Regions from separate parts of the Heyndrickxia sp. MSNUG genome, predicted to be linked through region 2. Evidence: a T-box and tRNA genes for the amino acid it is inferred to sense, from the RefSeq annotation. Region 2 holds a T-box; the other regions hold tRNA genes.
What was found. A T-box is a leader RNA that pairs with one kind of tRNA and senses whether it is charged. The one in region 2 lies ahead of serS (serine--tRNA ligase), so its partner is inferred to be a tRNA-Ser.

Region 1 (4,195 bases), 1.1 Mb from region 2:
AAACAATTGAAGCTGTGTTCGGCCTAAGCTCTGAAAAAAACGCGTATGGATCTGCCTTTAAAATCCTCTCACCTGCCTGGGATGTGATTTCATACTTATAAATCGCCCCAGAAAGGTCGCCTTCTAGTACAATCTGCCATACACCTTCATTATTCACTTTGTGCAAACCAAAACCGTTGCCATCCCATTGATTAAAGTCCCCTGCCAGACTCACAGCCCTGGCATTTGGAGCCCACACACAAAATCGAGTATATGTATTAGATTCATTTTTAATGACATGCGCACCAAATAAATTGTAACTCTGGTACAAAGTGCCTTCATGGAATAGATGCAATTCAAACTCTGTAGGATTGATTACCAAACCCTTCCACCTGCCTTTATTAGAACATGCTTAATATTTTTGGAAACACCCTTTTTCAGTAGTATTCTAGTTAGCAGCGCGAAATCCTTGTAAACATTTTTTTAATATTTCGACAATAAATCTTAATAAAATATTAATATCGACAAACACTGACAATTGGTAGCGCTTTAATGTACTAAATCTTCCAATTACGCGAATTATGTTGAAGGAAAGTTTACTATTTTTGAAAAGAGAATAATGATTTTTTAGAGGAAACGCTGAAATTTCTTGGGTGATAGAGAGTAATAGCAGAAAAAATATTATTGAAATGATAACGTTTTCATTTCAACTTGTTATTTAGCCTTTCTCATTGAGGCGACTCTCAAACATACTAGTAGGTAAAGAGGTCTGTGGCATTGGCATTTTAAGATACCCATTTAGCAGATAACCAACATCCAGGTAAAAATGTGGTAATAGATGACCAGCGGAATTGAAACTATGTTAACCAGGTTTAAGATGAATGGATATTGACTAATTATTCCTTCAGCCAATTTCGACTTATTAAACATAAAATCAATATTATATACCCTTTTTGGGGGCTTAATAAACCTAATGGAGTTATGTTTATCCTTTTTTTAGAACTTGGCTGTCTTACTTTTTCTGTTGATTTCCGCTCCAGGCACTCGCTTTCCGCAGGGCGTCCGGTGCACCACGTCATCGTTTTGCTCCTGCGAGGACTCACCGTTGCCGCTGATCCGGCAGGCCTATGAACGGTTTCCTCGAATCTTGCTACGCACGATGGAAATGCATTTGCATTTTCTGAAGAGTCGGCCCTCCGCCCCAATAAACAGGTGCTTAAAAACATTGACCTTAATACAACTAAACAGAAAAAAAGCTGTTAGCAATAATGCTAACAGCTTTCCTTATGACCCCTACGGGATTCGAACCCGTGTTACCGCCGTGAAAGGGCGGTGTCTTAACCGCTTGACCAAGGGGCCTTATGGCGGAGAAGGAGGGATTTGAACCCTCGCGCCGGTTACCCGACCTACACCCTTAGCAGGGGCGCCTCTTCAGCCTCTTGAGTACTTCCCCATATGGCTCCGCAGGTAGGATTCGAACCTACGACCGCTCGGTTAACAGCCGAGTGCTCTACCACTGAGCTACTGCGGAATAATAAAATGATAAAAAAAATGGGCCTAAATGGACTCGAACCATCGACCTCACGCTTATCAGGCGTGCGCTCTAACCAGCTGAGCTATAGGCCCTTATGGAGCGGGTGAAGAGAATCGAACTCTCATCATCAGCTTGGAAGGCTGAGGTTTTACCACTAAACTACACCCGCAAAAAATGGGGCGACTGATGGGAATCGAACCCACGAATGCCTGAACCACAATCAGGTGCGTTAACCACTTCGCCACAATCGCCATATTTCAAAATGCATATTAAATTAAAAAAAATAAAGGTGGCTCAGGACGGAATCGAACCGCCGACACAAGGATTTTCAGTCCTTTGCTCTACCGACTGAGCTACTGAGCCACAAATGGCGGTCCCGACCGGGATCGAACCGGCGATCTCCTGCGTGACAGGCAGGCATGTTAACCGCTACACCACGGGACCAAAGTTTTTTTCAAGTGTATTACTTAAAAAAACTTAATTGCGGGGGCAGGATTTGAACCTGCGACCTTCGGGTTATGAGCCCGACGAGCTACCGGGCTGCTCCACCCCGCGACGATAATAAAAATATCTTATTGTTTATGCTCCTTGAGAGCAAGTGCTGTCCCGATCTCAGGAAGCTAATTCAAGCTGCTGCTCGATCGGTACAACTCGCAGTTCATTCAGTGAAGTAACGCTCGTTGCTCCACCCCGCGACGGTAATAAATGCAAATGAAATTATGGAGGAGGTAGAGGGATTCGAACCCCCGCGCGGTGTTACCCGCCTGTCGGTTTTCAAGACCGATCCCTTCAGCCGGACTTGGGTATACCTCCGTGAAATAACAAACAATATATGGTGGACCTTGTAGGACTCGAACCTACGACCGGACGGTTATGAGCCGTCTGCTCTAACCAGCTGAGCTAAAGGTCCATGTTTAGCCTAGATTGAATAGGTTCAACCAGATTGTAAAATTGGTAGCGGCGGAGGGGATCGAACCCCCGACCTTACGGGTATGAACCGTACGCTCTAGCCAGCTGAGCTACACCGCCAAATTAAATTTTCAAAAAGATATGGTGGAGCCTAGCGGGATCGAACCGCTGACCTCCTGCGTGCAAGGCAGGCGCTCTCCCAGCTGAGCTAAGGCCCCATATTATATCAGTATCTGGTCGGGAAGACAGGATTCGAACCTGCGACCCCTTGGTCCCAAACCAAGTGCTCTACCAAGCTGAGCTACTCCCCGATATAGAGTAAAATATTGGCGCGCCCGAAAGGAGTCGAACCCATAACCTTCTGATCCGTAGTCAGACGCTCTATCCAATTGAGCTACGGGCGCATATGATGTTAAATCGAAAATGGTGCCGAGGACCGGAATCGAACCGGTACGGTAGTCACCTACCGCAGGATTTTAAGTCCTGTGCGTCTGCCAGTTCCGCCACCCCGGCTAAGGAACTTTTGGAGCGGAAGACGGGATTCGAACCCGCGACCCCAACCTTGGCAAGGTTGTATTCTACCACTGAACTACTTCCGCATACATATTTTTTTAGAAAAAATGGTGCGGGTGAAGGGAGTCGAACCCCCACGCCTTGCGGCGCCGGATCCTAAGTCTGGTGCGTCTGCCAATTCCGCCACACCCGCATATAAAGTTGAAATGGTGAGCCATGAAGGACTCGAACCTTCGACCCTCTGATTAAAAGTCAGATGCTCTACCGACTGAGCTAATGGCTCGTACGTGTGTAATTAGGTTAAAAATGGTGCCGGCGAGAGGACTTGAACCCCCAACCTACTGATTACAAGTCAGTTGCTCTACCAATTGAGCTACACCGGCAAATGTAATGGTGGAGGATGACGGGATCGAACCGCCGACCCTCTGCTTGTAAGGCAGATGCTCTCCCAGCTGAGCTAATCCTCCATTTGAAACTGCCCGGCGACGTCCTACTCTCACAGGGGGAAACCCCCAACTACCATCGGCGCTGAGAAGCTTAACTTCCGTGTTCGGTATGGGAACGGGTGTGACCTTCTCGCTATCGTCACCAGACATTTTTTAAAGACAATTTCTATTATATCGTCTTTTATGCATTTTGCAAGAGAAATTTTTCATTCCCTCAAAACTAGATAATGTGTAAGAAGAATTAGAAGAACGAGTAATCTATTTGGTTAAGTCCTCGAACGATTAGTATCAGTCAGCTCCACACGTCACCGCGCTTCCACCTCTGACCTATCAACCTGATCATCTTTCAGGGTTCTTACTAGCTTGCGCTATGGGAAATCTCATCTTGAGGGGGGCTTCATGCTTAGATGCTTTCAGCACTTATCCCGTCCGCACATAGCTACCCAGCGATGCCTTTGGCAAGACAACTGGTACACCAGCGGTGCGTCCATCCCGGTCCTCTCGTACTAAGGACAGCTCCTCTCAAATTTCCTGCGCCCACGACGGATAGGGACCGAACTGTCTCACGACGTTCTGAACCCAGCTCGCGTACCGCTTTAATGGGCGAACAGCCCAACCCTTGGGACCGACTACAGCCCCAGGATGCGATGAGCCGACATCGAGGTGCCAAACCTCCCCGTCGATGTGGACTCTTGGGGGAGATAAGCCTGTTATCCCCGGGGTAGCTTTTATCCGTTGAGCGATGGCCCTTCCATGCGGAACCACCGGATCACTAAGCCCGACTTTCGTCCCTGCTCGACTTGTAGGTCTCGCA
Region 2 (4,195 bases):
GCCTGTTTGATGCAATGGTCATGACACCCTATTTCCCACATCCGGATCTGTTGATTTATCTTGAAGGCTCTATCGATGACATCCTGGAACGCATCAAGCTGAGAGGCCGCCCAATGGAACAGCAGACACCAATATCTTACTGGGAAGAAATGCACGGACGCTATGAAAACTGGATTAATAATTTCAACGCATGTCCGGTCCTGCGTTTGAATATCAACGATTATGACCTGTTCAACAACCCAGAATCAATTGAACCTATTGTTGAGAAAATCGCAACTCACATTAAGCAGACTCAATTACTGAAAAAATAAGCCGCCAATTGGGCGGCTTTTATTTTGCATATGATATTTTCATGCACCCCAGAAGTACTCCAGTAATACTCCTGGACCTCATTTTTAACCAGTACTTTGAGCTGAACAGCTATTTAAAAATGGATATAAAAAAACCGCTACATGAGTAGCGGATTTTTTACACAATCTCCAAATTGTTTTTATGCGTTAATGCTTAATATTTAAATTAATGGAGGAGGTAGAGGGATTCGAACCCCCGCGCGGTGTTACCCGCCTGTCGGTTTTCAAGACCGATCCCTTCAGCCGGACTTGGGTATACCTCCGTATCGGACAAAAACTATAATATCATGTATTACATTCATCGTCAACACAAATTAAAATATTTTTTTCAGGCAGGAAATATTCCTGCCTGAAAAGAAATAAATGATCTTTTATTCTGGAGTGATCACTTCACGATTGCGCATATATGGACGCAATACTTCTGGAATGATGACACTGCCATCTGCCTGCTGGTAGTTCTCAAGAATGGCAGCAACTGTTCTGCCAATCGCAAGTCCAGATCCGTTCAATGTATGCACATGCTCTGGCTTCGCCTTTGGTTCGCGTCGGAAGCGGATATTCGCTCGGCGAGCCTGGAACCCTTCGAAGTTACTGCAAGAAGAAATTTCCCGGTACGTACCATAGCTCGGAATCCAAACTTCGATATCGTACTTTTTAGCTGCCGTAAACCCAAGGTCAGCTGAACACATGCTTAGCACACGGTAAGGAAGGCCAAGCAGCTGCAGAACTTTTTCAGCATGTCCTGTAAGCCTTTCAAGCTCATCATAAGAATTCTCAGGCTTAACGAACTTCACTAATTCCACTTTGTTGAACTGGTGCTGGCGGATCAAGCCGCGGGTATCACGTCCAGCAGATCCTGCTTCAGAACGGAAGCACGCACTGTAAGCTGCATAGCTGATTGGCAGCTCTTCACCACTAAGGATTTCATCGCGGTGCATATTCGTTACCGGGACCTCAGCAGTCGGAATCAAGAAATAGTCTTCGCTTTCGATTCTGAATGCATCCTCTTCGAACTTTGGCAGCTGTCCAGTCCCCGTCATGCTTGCACGGTTGACCATGTATGGAGGAAGGATTTCCTTGTATCCATGCTCATCAACATGCAAATCAAGCATGAAACTGATCAATGCACGTTCAAGGCGCGCTCCTAAACCTTTATAAAATACAAAACGGCTTCCAGTTACTTTCCCAGCACGTTCGAAATCCAGGATCTGCAGATGTTCAGCAACCTCCCAGTGAGGCTTTGGTTCAAATTCAAAATTGCGAACTTCTCCCCATTTGCGGGCTTCCACATTATCGTCTTCGGTTTCCCCGATTGGAACACTCTCATGAGGAATGTTAGGGATGCTGAGCATTAGGTTTTCCAATTCTTCCTCAACCACACGCAATTGATCATCCAATTCCTTGATTTTATCGCCTACTTCACGCATTTCAACAATTAGATGATTTGCATCCTGTTTTTCCCGTTTCAAAGCAGCAACCTGCTGGGTAACTTCATTCCTGCGGCTCTTCAGTTGTTCCGTTTCAAGGATTAGCTCCCTGCGTTTTACATCCAAATCCTCAAATTTGCCGAAATCGGTTAAATCTTCGCCGCGGTGTTGCAGCTTGTTTTTTACATCTTCAAAATTTGCTCTTAAATACTTTACGTCTAGCACAATGATTCCTCCCTTTTCTTTTTGCTCTGTTAAACAAGGCTGTTGATTTTCGTTCCAGGCGCTTCGCTTTCCGCGGGGCTGGCGCTGAGCCTCCTCGTCGCTTTGCTCCTGCGGGGTCTCACCTGTCCAGCTTGAGCCCGCAGGAGTCTACGCGCCTTCCACTACAATCAACAGAGTTTAAAAATCAACATTCTGCTTTAACAGAGCCTTCTTTTTAAAAAATGGCTCTGTTAGGTTTACCAGGGCCTAAAAAAAACAAAAAACTCCCGTCCCCAAAAAGGGACGAGAGTTAACCCGCGTTGCCACCCTAGTTGAAAGCAAAATTGCTTTCCACTCGTAAAATAACGGTTTTTACCGAAAGTATTTACTGGCCATAATGGCGTTCCATACTCTGCTCGAGGGCGGATTCCTTTGTTCCAGACACCGGTTTGCACCAACCACCGGCTCTCTAAAGAATGAAAACAAGCTACTATTCCCTCTCATTGCTTTTAAGTATCAAATTTTAATACATAATTTACTACAATTATGTTCGACTTGCAAGCGGTTTATGCAAAATTTTTACTCTTTGTTTCTTCAACCATTTTTACAAAGTAGTTCATCAGCCTGTAATCATCTGTTAATTCCGGATGGAAGGAACAGCCTAGAAACTGGCCATCTCGCGCAGCTACGATCCTGTCATTATGCTTGGCAAGCACTTCTACATTTTCACCAGCTTCGACGATATGAGGCGCACGGATGAATACTGCTGAAAAATCATTTCCAACTCCAGCAATATCGATGTCAGCTTCAAAGCTTTCACGCTGGCGGCCAAATGAATTCCGTTCAACCTTCACATCCATTACCCCAATATGAGGCGCTTCATAGCCTACAAGCTCTTTGGCCAATAGGATGAGTCCGGCACAAGTGCCAAACATCGGCTTGCCGTCTGCAGCGAATTTTTTCAGTTCTTCCATAAACCCATACTTATCAATTAAGCGGCGGATTGCTGTGCTCTCACCACCAGGAATAATCAACCCGTCCATTTCCACCAGCTGCTCAGGTCGCTTAATGACAATGCCTTCTGCACCGGATGCTTCAATTGCCCATATATGCTCACGGACCGCACCCTGTAAGCCAAGAACTCCTATTTTAACCATGATTAGCTCCTTACCAGCCGCGATCCTGCATGCGGTTTTCCGGATTCAATGTTGAAATTTCAATTCCTTTAAGCGGTGTGCCAAGGTTTTTCGAGATGTTCGCAATCAATTCGTAGTCTTGATAGTGAGTTGTCGCTTCAACAATCGCCTTAGCAAACTTAGCTGGATTTTCTGATTTGAAGATTCCAGATCCTACGAAAACTCCATCAGCACCTAGCTGCATCATAAGAGCAGCATCTGCAGGTGTTGCCACTCCGCCTGCTGCGAAGTTAACAACTGGAAGACGGCCTAGCTGTTTAATTTCAAGCAGAAGCTCATATGGGGCTCCTAGCAGCTTCGCTTCAGTCATTAACTCATCAAGTTCCATCGCTACTACTTTGCGGACCTGTGCGTTTACCTTACGAATATGACGCACTGCTTCTACGATATTGCCAGTGCCCGGTTCACCCTTTGTGCGAAGCATGGAAGCTCCCTCACCAATCCTTCTTGCAGCTTCACCAAGATCACGGCATCCACATACAAATGGAACTGTATAATCTCTTTTATTCAAATGGAATTCTTCATCTGCAGGAGTCAATACTTCACTTTCATCTATATAATCGACGCCCATCGCTTCAAGCACACGCGCTTCCACGATGTGGCCAATTCTTGCTTTTGCCATTACGGGAATTGTGACAGCACCCATTACCTCTTCAACGATACGCGGATCTGCCATTCTTGCTACGCCGCCTGCAGCACGGATATCCGAAGGAACACGCTCTAGTGCCATTACAGCAACAGCGCCCGCCTCTTCAGCAATTTTTGCCTGCTCTGCATTGACTACGTCCATGATGACGCCGCCTTTTTGCATTTCTGCCATACCACGTTTAACTCGATCAGTACCTGTCTTCATTGTTATTCCCCCTATTCCTTATAAAAGGATTTATGTAATAGCCTTACAAATAACTGGAAAAGCAGACTTTTTTAGTCGGAATTACAGTTACCCCTATTGAAAATAAACAATAAAAAAGGTTTCCTGTCAAGACAGGAAACCCTTTTATCAGTATATTTTGATTTT
Region 3 (4,195 bases), 210 kb from region 2:
CCATTGTAGCACGTGTGTAGCCCAGGTCATAAGGGGCATGATGATTTGACGTCATCCCCACCTTCCTCCGGTTTGTCACCGGCAGTCACCTTAGAGTGCCCAACTAAATGCTGGCAACTAAGATCAAGGGTTGCGCTCGTTGCGGGACTTAACCCAACATCTCACGACACGAGCTGACGACAACCATGCACCACCTGTCACTCTGTCCCCCGAAGGGGAACGCCCTATCTCTAGGGTTGTCAGAGGATGTCAAGACCTGGTAAGGTTCTTCGCGTTGCTTCGAATTAAACCACATGCTCCACCGCTTGTGCGGGCCCCCGTCAATTCCTTTGAGTTTCAGCCTTGCGGCCGTACTCCCCAGGCGGAGTGCTTAATGCGTTTGCTGCAGCACTAAAGGGCGGAAACCCTCTAACACTTAGCACTCATCGTTTACGGCGTGGACTACCAGGGTATCTAATCCTGTTCGCTCCCCACGCTTTCGCGCCTCAGCGTCAGTTACAGACCAGAGAGCCGCCTTCGCCACTGGTGTTCCTCCACATCTCTACGCATTTCACCGCTACACGTGGAATTCCGCTCTCCTCTTCTGCACTCAAGTTCCCCAGTTTCCAATGACCCTCCCCGGTTGAGCCGGGGGCTTTCACATCAGACTTAAGGAACCGCCTGCGCGCGCTTTACGCCCAATAATTCCGGACAACGCTTGCCACCTACGTATTACCGCGGCTGCTGGCACGTAGTTAGCCGTGGCTTTCTGGTCAGGTACCGTCAAGGTACCGGCAGTTACTCCGATACTTGTTCTTCCCTGACAACAGAGCTTTACGACCCGAAGGCCTTCATCGCTCACGCGGCGTTGCTCCGTCAGACTTTCGTCCATTGCGGAAGATTCCCTACTGCTGCCTCCCGTAGGAGTCTGGGCCGTGTCTCAGTCCCAGTGTGGCCGATCACCCTCTCAGGTCGGCTACGCATCGTCGCCTTGGTGAGCCGTTACCTCACCAACTAGCTAATGCGCCGCGGGCCCATCTGTAAGTGACAGCCGAAACCGTCTTTCAGCTTTTCCTCATGAGAGGAGAAGGATTATCCGGTATTAGCTCCGGTTTCCCGAAGTTATCCCAGTCTTACAGGCAGGTTGCCCACGTGTTACTCACCCGTCCGCCGCTGATCTTCAAAAGCAAGCTAATGAAGATCCGCTCGACTTGCATGTATTAGGCACGCCGCCAGCGTTCGTCCTGAGCCAGGATCAAACTCTCCAAAAAAGAGTTATGAGTTAGCTCATAAAGTTAAAACGTTGGCTAGTGATCTTCTATATAATAGAAGTCACTATAATATTGTTTGTTGACGCTTGTTTGTTTAGTTTTCAAAGAACAATGAATTGGAGCGGGTGATGGGAATCGAACCCACTACATCAGCTTGGAAGGCTGAGGTTTTACCAGTAAACTACACCCGCATATAAAGTTAAAATGTTGAATGGTCGGGAAGACAGGATTCGAACCTGCGACCCCTTGGTCCCAAACCAAGTGCTCTACCAAGCTGAGCTACTCCCCGATATGAAGAAAATAAGAATGGCGCGCCCGAAAGGAGTCGAACCCATAACCTTCTGATCCGTAGTCAGACGCTCTATCCAATTGAGCTACGGGCGCATGTAATTTTTATAGCAACTTTTAAATATTATCACATCCGCAATTGGATGTCAAGGACTTTTTTGGTGCGGCCGAGAGGACTTGAACCTCCACGGGGTTGCCCCCACTAGGCCCTCAACCTAGCGCGTCTGCCATTCCGCCACGACCGCATAAAGATGACAGGATCATATCATAACCAATTTCAACTTATTAATCAACAGGTAATTAATGGTGCGGGTGAAGGGAGTCGAACCCCCACGCCTTGCGGCGCCAGATCCTAAGTCTGGTGCGTCTGCCAATTCCGCCACACCCGCATTATTGAAATATAAGTTATTTTGCTGGCGCAAAAAACTTTGGTGAGCCATGAAGGACTCGAACCTTCGACCCTCTGATTAAAAGTCAGATGCTCTACCGACTGAGCTAATGGCTCAAAAAATGGCTGGGCTAGCTGGATTCGAACCAACGCATGACGGAGTCAAAGTCCGTTGCCTTACCGCTTGGCTATAGCCCAATAAAATGGCGGTCCCGACCGGGATCGAACCGGCGATCTCCTGCGTGACAGGCAGGCATGTTAACCGCTACACCACGGGACCATATATTTGTTTTTAAAACATGCTGTGAAACTGTTTTGGTGACCCCTACGGGATTCGAACCCGTGTTACCGCCGTGAAAGGGCGGTGTCTTAACCGCTTGACCAAGGGGCCATATTAAAATGTTCTGGCGGAGAAGGAGGGATTTGAACCCTCGCGCCGGTTACCCGACCTACACCCTTAGCAGGGGCGCCTCTTCAGCCTCTTGAGTACTTCCCCATACCATAGAATTAATGGCTCCGCAGGTAGGATTCGAACCTACGACCGCTCGGTTAACAGCCGAGTGCTCTACCACTGAGCTACTGCGGAATAATATTAATTGTCTTCTTTAAAAGCTCTTCAGAAGACTGTGTCGTTGTCTTGTCGACTCTTACTATTATAGGGAGGTGCCTATTAAAAGTCAAGCGGGTTTTTAAAAGTTTTTCATTAGTTTTTTTCTCATCATAAAAACGCTATTCTATCAGCATTTCTTTCACCTTTACCAGCTTTCCCCGACACTTTCCGCAGACATATCTTGCAGTATTGATTGATCGTTTTCGGTGATACTCCATTTGACATTTGCTGCATTGGTAAATCAGAATTCTCTGTTGTGAACTTTTCTTCTTCTCCTCAGGCAGCATGGAGCAAAATCTCGGAGCCCCGACTTGTTTCATCAGTTCCCTGAAATCTTTATCACGATGCTTGTAGCCCTTTCCCTCTAAATGCAAATGATAATGGCATAGTTCATGCTTTATGATCCCAATCAATTCCTGTTCGCCTAATTGTTCGAAATACTTCCTGTTGATTTCAATGTTATGGCTTCCCAGCATATAGCGTCCACCGGTTGTACGAAGTCTTGGATTAAAGAATGCTTTATGCCTGAAAGGCTTATGGAATTGCTCTGCTGATATTCTAACAACCAGATTGTGTAACTGCTGATCTGTCATCATAATAAAACGCCTGCCTTTTAAAGAAACATGACAACCCATTATAGCATATATTAAGGATACCTTTTCACGCATTATCTAAAGGAGGTATTGTTATGCCTGTCTGGTTCCAGAATCAAATGAAACGAGCCTTCTATGAAAAAAATCGATACCAAATTAAACTGCTGAATCAATGCTGGTTTTTTTATAGAAATAAACAGGGATTATAACTCTATGCTGATACACGATTATATTAAAGACTGTTTTCGGATTGATTGCCGCTTTTTCGAACAAGTACTTTTATTAAAAGGTATCAGGCTCTTTTCGAGGAGACTTCTGTACCGAATTCACATTAATACTCGTAAAAACCCAGGTCCCGGTTTTTACTTTCGTTGGAGAAAGCAACAAAAATTACGTAAAGAGCCATAATAAAAGACTGCAGAATGATCTGCAGCCTTTTTAACATTAAGCTTGCTCTGGCGTTAGCATGGTCAATGCAACGCGTCCTTTTTTATGATCAACGCTGTCGACCCATACGGTTACAACATCCCCTACTGATACAATATCAAGCGGATGCTTTACGAATCTGTTGCTTAGCTTAGAAATGTGAACCAATCCATCTTGCTTTACACCGATGTCGACGAATGCCCCGAAGTCTACTACGTTGCGGACTGTACCTTGCAGCTCCATGCCTGTTTTTAAATCCTCTAGCTTTAGAACATCCTTTTTAAGAAGCGGAGCCGGCAGTTCATCACGAGGATCCCTCTCCGGTCTGACTAGGGCGTCAATAATATCTTTAAGAGTCAGTTTGCCAATGCCAAGTTCACTCGCAGTCTGGTCTATATTAATTTTGGCTAACGCATCTTTTAAAGCCGGACTGCCTAAATCACTTGTTTTGAACCCCAGGCTATCTAGAAGTTGTTTCACTTCCCCATAGCTTTCCGGGTGGATGCCTGTTCGGTCTAACGGTTCTTTTCCGTCGATTACTCTAAGGAAGCCGATTGCCTGTTCATAAGTTTTCGCGCCAAGGCGAGGGATTTTTTTCAGCTGTGCTCTGCTTGTGAATTTCCCTTCTTCTTCACGCTTT

Region 1: it has a tRNA-Ser gene. The T-box ahead of serS (serine--tRNA ligase) is inferred to sense a tRNA for this amino acid. The anticodon was not compared.
Region 3: it has a tRNA-Ser gene. The T-box ahead of serS (serine--tRNA ligase) is inferred to sense a tRNA for this amino acid. The anticodon was not compared.

The regions. Positions count from the first base shown of each region.
Region 1 covers NZ_CP150978.1:3,765,998-3,770,192, forward strand. The annotation lists gene glgB (1,4-alpha-glucan branching protein GlgB) at 1-361, opposite strand, end outside; tRNA gene AABM38_RS18915 (tRNA-Glu) at 1,267-1,338, opposite strand; tRNA gene AABM38_RS18920 (tRNA-Ser) at 1,342-1,432, opposite strand; tRNA gene AABM38_RS18925 (tRNA-Asn) at 1,436-1,510, opposite strand; tRNA gene AABM38_RS18930 (tRNA-Ile) at 1,532-1,605, opposite strand; tRNA gene AABM38_RS18935 (tRNA-Gly) at 1,609-1,682, opposite strand; tRNA gene AABM38_RS18940 (tRNA-His) at 1,689-1,764, opposite strand; tRNA gene AABM38_RS18945 (tRNA-Phe) at 1,804-1,876, opposite strand; tRNA gene AABM38_RS18950 (tRNA-Asp) at 1,882-1,957, opposite strand; tRNA gene AABM38_RS18955 (tRNA-Met) at 1,995-2,068, opposite strand; tRNA gene AABM38_RS18960 (tRNA-Ser) at 2,234-2,326, opposite strand; tRNA gene AABM38_RS18965 (tRNA-Ile) at 2,347-2,423, opposite strand; tRNA gene AABM38_RS18970 (tRNA-Met) at 2,466-2,542, opposite strand; tRNA gene AABM38_RS18975 (tRNA-Ala) at 2,565-2,640, opposite strand; tRNA gene AABM38_RS18980 (tRNA-Pro) at 2,657-2,733, opposite strand; tRNA gene AABM38_RS18985 (tRNA-Arg) at 2,750-2,826, opposite strand; tRNA gene AABM38_RS18990 (tRNA-Leu) at 2,847-2,935, opposite strand; tRNA gene AABM38_RS18995 (tRNA-Gly) at 2,947-3,021, opposite strand; tRNA gene AABM38_RS19000 (tRNA-Leu) at 3,044-3,128, opposite strand; tRNA gene AABM38_RS19005 (tRNA-Lys) at 3,143-3,218, opposite strand; tRNA gene AABM38_RS19010 (tRNA-Thr) at 3,243-3,318, opposite strand; tRNA gene AABM38_RS19015 (tRNA-Val) at 3,327-3,402, opposite strand; rRNA gene rrf (5S ribosomal RNA) at 3,413-3,528, opposite strand; rRNA gene AABM38_RS19025 (23S ribosomal RNA) at 3,644-4,195, opposite strand, start outside.
Region 2 covers NZ_CP150978.1:20,698-24,892, reverse strand. The annotation lists gene AABM38_RS00110 (deoxynucleoside kinase) at 1-311, shown strand, start outside; tRNA gene AABM38_RS00105 (tRNA-Ser) at 521-613, opposite strand; gene serS (serine--tRNA ligase) at 722-2,002, opposite strand; T-box leader at 2,278-2,494, opposite strand; gene pdxT (pyridoxal 5'-phosphate synthase glutaminase subunit PdxT) at 2,548-3,138, opposite strand; gene pdxS (pyridoxal 5'-phosphate synthase lyase subunit PdxS) at 3,149-4,030, opposite strand.
Region 3 covers NZ_CP150978.1:234,217-238,411, reverse strand. The annotation lists rRNA gene AABM38_RS01350 (16S ribosomal RNA) at 1-1,250, opposite strand, end outside; tRNA gene AABM38_RS01345 (tRNA-Gly) at 1,368-1,441, opposite strand; tRNA gene AABM38_RS01340 (tRNA-Pro) at 1,463-1,539, opposite strand; tRNA gene AABM38_RS01335 (tRNA-Arg) at 1,558-1,634, opposite strand; tRNA gene AABM38_RS01330 (tRNA-Leu) at 1,698-1,783, opposite strand; tRNA gene AABM38_RS01325 (tRNA-Leu) at 1,843-1,927, opposite strand; tRNA gene AABM38_RS01320 (tRNA-Lys) at 1,968-2,043, opposite strand; tRNA gene AABM38_RS01315 (tRNA-Gln) at 2,050-2,124, opposite strand; tRNA gene AABM38_RS01310 (tRNA-Asp) at 2,131-2,206, opposite strand; tRNA gene AABM38_RS01305 (tRNA-Glu) at 2,243-2,317, opposite strand; tRNA gene AABM38_RS01300 (tRNA-Ser) at 2,332-2,422, opposite strand; tRNA gene AABM38_RS01295 (tRNA-Asn) at 2,438-2,512, opposite strand; gene AABM38_RS01290 (SprT family protein) at 2,656-3,129, opposite strand; gene cmpA (cortex morphogenetic protein CmpA) at 3,225-3,338, shown strand; gene AABM38_RS01280 (Tex family protein) at 3,574-4,195, opposite strand, start outside.